Regions from separate parts of the Paenibacillus sp. NPDC055715 genome, predicted to be linked through region 2. Evidence: riboswitches for the same ligand, from Rfam matches in the RefSeq annotation. Region 2 holds a riboswitch; the other holds the start of a gene.
The links. Region 2 has a riboswitch for FMN ahead of ribE (riboflavin synthase). Riboswitches for the same ligand answer to the same signal wherever they lie in the genome.
Positions count from the first base shown of each region.

Region 1 (3,397 bases), on a different contig from region 2:
TTTAGTCTGTATTGTTATGGATTTCTTGGAGGTATAATAATAAATGTATTTTCTAGGTCAATTTCAATGACATTAACACTTAGTGTATTTAAATTTGCAATTCTTTATTTAATCTAAAAAGTTTGACTAGAACCTTAACATTCGATGTCTTTCTAACCTCCGTTCGAAAACTTGTATATAAGCTTCCTTTTGGAAATACTTATTTCATTGCCTCTCTGATATTTTCATTGCAATTCTTAATTTATTGAGTATACCTGGAAATCCCGTCCAAACCGCTATATAATAAGTTCACGTAACAATACCACTTATGAACTGATCCCCATAACTCAGGAGGTGCCACACACCTATGAACACACACATACTTCTAATTGAAGACGATACATCCATCGCCAAAATGCTGCACAAAGCGCTAACCAAGGAAGGTTACACATTAACCACCGTCTATGACGGCGAAGAAGGGCTTCTTGCCTTTGAACGTAATACCTACGATCTAGTTCTCGTGGATCTGATGATGTCCAAGGTTGATGGTATGGAGGTAATACGCCGAATCCGTTCCAATAGCGCCGTGCCGATCCTGATTATGTCATCCAAGGACAGCGCTGTGGATAAAGCGCTTGGACTGGGCTTCGGGGCAGACGATTATGTGGCCAAACCTTTTTCGACGCTAGAATTGATGGCACGTATACAGTCCGCGATCCGCAGAGCCACTACCTATGCACGCCAGCAACAGCAGGAAGAACAGCCGAAAGCAAAAGTCCTGACCTACGAAAGTCTGCACATTGATTTCGAACATTTTATGGTTCGTAAAGGCGAGGTTCGGGTTCATCTAACAGCCAAAGAATTTGATATTCTGAAGCTATTTGTTACCCATCCGAACCGTGTATTTACCAAAGCGCAATTATACGGGTTTATCTGGAAAGAGGATTATATGGGTGACGAAAACGTGATTAACGTCCATATTCGCCGCTTACGTGAGAAAATCGAAGAAGACCCCTCCCACCCCATTCATATCAAGACCTTATGGGGTGTCGGCTACAAATGGGAGAACGGGTGATATGAACATCGGGAGCTTTTCTGAATGGACAATTTACACAGTACGCTGAGCTTTTGGACCTCTTGGACTATCTGTTCAGAGCCACGTTTATTATTTGGGCCTCTGTCCTGCTGTGCCGCTTTATTGTGGGCGAATTTAAGTCCAAGTCGATTAACATCTTGTTCATGTACCCGATTGACCGCAAAAAGCTGATGGTCGCCAAACCCGGAAATCTTATGTACTTAGCTCCATTGCGCTTGTGCAGATCGGCTTTGCCGTGTTGGGAATGCTCGTAGCATGCAGCCATCCGCCGCATCAAGTATACGGATATTACCTCGTAACATGTAATTTTGCAAAATGCTTTCAAAAAATAAATGAAAACTTTGTTCGAGGTACACATATTTTTCACTGGACTTCATTCTAAAACAGGTATATCCTATAGGAGAAATTAAAAAACGGAATAAGGATCTTCGGGGTAGGGTGTGATTCCCAACCGGCGGTATGGCTCATGGAGCTAAGCCCGCGACTCTGTATCTGGCAACAAGATACGGACTGATTTGGTGAGATGCCAAAGCCGACGGTAAAGTCCGGATGGAAGAAGATCGAAGTATGAACATGCCGCAAAGTGGATGAATGCTGCGTTATTGGTTTTACAGCAACTTCATTTAACTTGCATAAAGCGGCAAGTTTATTTGATCAACCCCCGTCTTGCATGGCCTAACGCCATGGACGGGGGTTTTTGTGCCACCGGTCCTGTATTCGCAAGGAGCTAATTGAGTATGAGTCAATCATCAACTGTACTAACATCCAAAGGTTTTGAGCGTAGCTCCCACATGAAAAGTGGTTTTTGGCTAGTCGCGATTGGAGCAGCCTTGTGGGGCGCGGACCCGCTGTTTCGCATTATTTTGCTCAAATCATTTACTTCAACACAAATTGTGCTGATGGAGCATGTGCTGCTCTTTATCGCCCTTGCCCCAGTGCTGTGGAAGCATCGCGAGGAGCTTAAAGCGGTACGGCTTCGTCAGATTTTGGCTATCTTGTTCGTCTCGTGGGGCGGCTCGGCTCTGGCCAGCGTGATCTTCACGATGGCACTCAGCAACGGTGATCTTAACGCTGTGCTGCTGCTCCAGAAGCTTCAACCGTTGGTCGCTATTATTCTGGCCCGCGTTATATTGAAGGAAATGCTGCCGCGTAATTTTGGAATATTAATGATCGTGGCTTTGTTCGGAACGTATCTTCTTACCTTCGGCTGGTCGCTCCCTTTCGGACATGTTCATGATTTCGTCCACGTCGGCAGTCTGCTTGCACTAGGAGCAGCGATCCTGTGGGGCGGTTCGACAGTGATGGGAAGCTACTTGCTTCGTTCGATGAAATATGAGACTGTGACCTCCCTGCGCTTCATGATGGCTCTCCCTCTGCTGATTGTTCTCACCTCTGTGGAGCATGCACCTTGGAATATGCCTGCTGGCACATGGGCGGGCGCAGCTGTGATTATTAATCTGTTGTTGCAGGCGCTGCTTCCGGGTCTTCTCAGCCTGCTGCTGTATTACAAGGGCTTGAGCACGACCAAAGCGTCTTATGCCACGATGGCAGAATTAAGCTTTCCCATGGTCGGTGTCGTGATTAACTGGATCGCTTTTCAGCAGATTGTTACGGTATCGCAATTGACTGGCTTTATGCTGATCTGGATTACACTCTTTATGATTTCTCGACAGCAAAAAAATGAATAGTACCTGTTCAGCCTAAATAAGCCTTCGTCCGTATACAAATACGGGCAAAGGCTTTTATGATGTCAGGCGGTTCAATGATATCTCAATACCGGGTTCAGATACTCATCTGTCCGGTCAACTGGCGGCGTCTCTCTCCTTCCGGGTCATGCTGCACCGAGATGTCTTGATGAAAAATGGTCGTAGCCCGTGTTTCCCTGTTGTATACCGGCCACTCCCCTTTCGGCAGCACAGGCTTTCCGTCACGTGCAAAAGCAACCCATGCCTGCTGCATATCGTGAGCCAGCGTCCGCATAGGCGGATGAACGTCCAATCCGAGCTTGCCCAGCAGCTCCAGATTATCAAAAACAAACGCAATTTCCGCGCAGTGAACTGCTTTTCCGAATACAGGATGCCCCGGCAGCGTCCAGTCAAAACGGTACATCCACACCGGGGCATGCACCGTTTGTGCAACTGCTAGAGCCAGGGCAGGCCGCCAGAAAAACAGATCCGTTAGCATCTGCGCTTGTCCCTCAATCGTAACAGGAAAAGGTTCCGTCAGCTCACCAACATCTGACATGCCCGTCATCATTTCCAATGCCTGACTCGCCGTCGACTTGTTCATCAGATGGGATTCCTTGCGAATAAAGTAAGCACC
Region 1 covers NZ_JBSHGA010000003.1:321,947-325,343, reverse strand. The annotation lists gene ACWGOO_RS08610 (response regulator transcription factor) at 347-1,054, shown strand; partial or broken gene ACWGOO_RS08605 (ABC transporter permease) at 1,084-1,257, shown strand; FMN riboswitch at 1,496-1,640, shown strand; gene ACWGOO_RS08600 (DMT family transporter) at 1,813-2,763, shown strand; gene ACWGOO_RS08595 (carboxylesterase/lipase family protein) at 2,858-3,397, opposite strand, start outside.
Region 1: linked by a shared signal. The riboswitch ahead of ACWGOO_RS08600 (DMT family transporter) and the one ahead of ribE (riboflavin synthase) in region 2 are both predicted to bind FMN.

Region 2 (3,397 bases):
ACATAATTATAGGATGCTGCGGTACCGATTCGATCAAGATTCTTTGCGCTTGTTGCGCGAAGAATCTTTTTTGTCGTTTATGGAATGAAGCATAAAAAATCAGGTAATGATTTCCGATATAGGAGTAAAGGCCTATGTGAAACATGTTGAATTAGAGCTTTCCCTGAATTTTAAGATGCAATGAGGTGCAGGTATGATTAAGCTGAATGCAGTTGAAATAATAGAAATTATAAAGAAGCAAATTCCTAAGGTCATGAATATCACGCCAGTGGAACTTAAATTTACGGATGACTTTGGACGGACATCGCTAGCAGCGACGGAACACAAATTTACGCTGACGAACCAGCATTATTCCGCCAAGGTGATGGATTGTGTGCTGGAAATGCAGGTGCGTCCCATTTTAATGTGCGAGATTATTTATTTTCTGAAATGCGAGTTTATCGATGGGTATGTTGATGTACGGTTGGATTACGACATATGCGCGGAGGGTGGCCTTGAACCAACCGCTTCAGCGGTCGTTACGTTCGATCATGCTACGCAGCTCGGAATCGAAGAACTGGCCGATCTGATTGATCTGGCGCTTCACATGAATGATAGAGCCTGGTTTGAAGAGCTTTCCAGCCAATATGTCAAAACAAAAGCAGAAGCGTCTATCAGTTAACTTGCTTTTTTTAGAAGTCGGTGCTAATATACGTAACAAGTTATGCTAATTCAATTGAATAAGAGCAAGATCCTTCGGGGCGGGGCGCAATTCCCCACCGGCGGTGATGACGTGTCTGTAAATCGCTTCTGCGATAAACAGGGCGACTTAGTCCGTGACCCGGATGCTGAACGATCAGCAGAAGGTGGACCTGGTGCAATTCCGGGACCGACAGTATAGTCTGGATGAGAGAAGGATACGAAGCGCATGTGCATGACGTGACATGTGCCGATTTTTAGCATATTTAATTGTACGTACGGCTTATTTCGTTGCAGGCAGCATACGGAAGATTGCTTGTTCTTCAAGCTTTTTTTTGCAGGCGCTCTGAGCGTATTTGGTTGTATGGTCAGTCATGCTTTCTATTGGCAAAATTATCATTCATGCGGTCTCAATTTGTATTTGGACAGCGTTTGTATACTGCAAATTTGACTCTCATCACCCCCATGACGGATGTTATCCGGACTGGGTTTTTTTTTGCGCTTACGGCTGATGAATTAAGGATGAACTGAACTTTAGATGGAAAGGAGTGAAGGCATGTTTACCGGATTGGTCGAGGAAGTGGGACGCATTCAGCAGATTTCCAGAAGCGGAGAAGCGATGGTACTGAGCATTGCGGGTTCTGTGGTATTGGGCGATTTGAAAATAGGAGACAGTGTTTCCGTGAATGGTGTTTGTCTGACCGCAACACAGGTGGGCACTAAGGATTTTAAGGTTGATGTGATGCCTGAAACCTTTCGCAGCAGCAATCTGAAAGAATTGAAATCCGGTAGCCGAGTCAATTTGGAACGGGCCATGGCTGCGAACGGCAGGTTTGGAGGGCATATCGTGCAAGGACATGTGGATGGAACGGGCACGATTGGTCGGGTGACATCAGATCAGAATGCGGTTGTGTACGAAGTTGCGCCTACAGATCAGGCAATATTCAAATATATTCTTCTTAAAGGCTCGATTACACTCGACGGTATCAGCCTCACAGTTGCACAGCGTACGGGAGATACCTTTGCTGTATCCATCATCCCCCACACCTTATCCGAAACGGCCTTACAAGCCAAACGTGAGGGAGACACTGTCAATATTGAATGCGACATTTTAGGTAAATATGTAGAGCAGCTTTTGAATTACGGAAGATCAGCGGCGACGGAGGGAACGGAGAAAGCTCCTATGAGCCTGGATTATTTGGCGAAACACGGCTTTGCCTGATGCCACAAGAAATAAGGAGGAAAGCATAATGGAAACGGGGAGCAGAGAGAGCCATTCAAATATAGCGGCTGACGTAGTGGAGTATGGTGTGTTAAAGCAGGAAGTGGAAATTCGTCTGGATTCCATTGAAGAAGCGCTGGAGGATCTAAAAAACGGTAAAGTCGTGATCGTGGTGGATGATGAGCAACGGGAAAACGAAGGCGATTTTATCGCTCTGGCTGAAAAAGCGTCCCCAGAGGTCATTAATTTCATGATTACCGAAGGCCGCGGGTTGGTCTGCATGCCGATTACAGAGCAAAGAGCCGAGGCACTGGGTTTGCAGCCGATGGTGGAGCAGAATACAGATTTCCACGGCACAGCCTTTACCGTGTCGGTGGATCATAGAGAGACGACAACGGGGATTTCAGCAGTCGAGCGCTCATTGACCGTGCGTGCGCTGACCGACGAAGCAGCCGTGGGGAGCGATTTCCGCAAGCCTGGTCACATGTTTCCGCTAATCGCCCGCGATGGGGGTGTTTTGCAGCGTGCGGGTCATACTGAAGCGGCTGTTGATCTGGCCCGGCTTTGCGGCTCCAAACCTGCCGGGGTCATTTGCGAAATTATAAAGGAAGATGGGTCCATGGCTCGGGTGCCTGATTTGGCAGTGATCGCCAAGAACCATCATTTGAAGCTGATCAGTATTCAGGATTTGATTGATTATCGTCGTCGTTTGTCATTGTAAGTACAGTTGTGTAACTCATTATTTTAAAAAAAGAGAGGTTGATTCATATGGCACGTTTTCTGGAAGGTAATCTCGTATCGAATGGTTTAAAGTATGGTATTGTGGTGGGCCGGTTTAATGAGTTTATTACAAGTAAGCTGTTAAGCGGTGCAATCGACGCACTTCAGCGGCATGGAGCGCAGGAAGATGAGATTGATGTAGCCTGGGTGCCAGGCGCTTTTGAAATTTCACTGATTGCTCAAAAAATGGCTGCGAGCGGTAAATACGATGCTGTTATTACGCTGGGTACGGTGATCCGTGGTTCTACCTCGCACTATGATATCGTCTGTAATGAAGTGGCCAAGGGTGTGGCGGCAAGCAGTCTGAAAACAGGTGTGCCTGTTATTTTCGGTGTAGTGACGACGGAAAACATTGAGCAGGCTATTGAGCGTGCAGGTACGAAGGCTGGTAATAAAGGCTGGGATTCCGCACTGGCTGCGATTGAGATGGCGAATCTGGGCAAGCAGTTTTAATTTTACGAATACCTGAATAGAACGACATAACTATAGCCGAGAAAAGGGATTGGATTGTTAAGCAAGGCGATGACGTATATACTACAGAAAGAGGGATTGATAAAGTCGAGCATAAGTGCTAACGGGGAAAGGTATTGTTGAATGATGATTGGAGTAAGCCAGGGGGAAGCACATTGACAGTCGTAAATTACAAGCTGGAAACATTCGAGGGTCCGCTGGACCTGCTGTTGCATCTGATTGATAAGGCCGAGATTGATATTCAGG
Region 2 covers NZ_JBSHGA010000004.1:244,681-248,077, reverse strand. The annotation lists gene ACWGOO_RS09680 (IDEAL domain-containing protein) at 194-661, shown strand; FMN riboswitch at 728-901, shown strand; gene ribE (riboflavin synthase) at 1,235-1,900, shown strand; gene ribB (3,4-dihydroxy-2-butanone-4-phosphate synthase) at 1,929-2,621, shown strand; gene ribH (6,7-dimethyl-8-ribityllumazine synthase) at 2,669-3,133, shown strand; gene ACWGOO_RS09660 (segregation and condensation protein A) at 3,307-3,397, shown strand, end outside.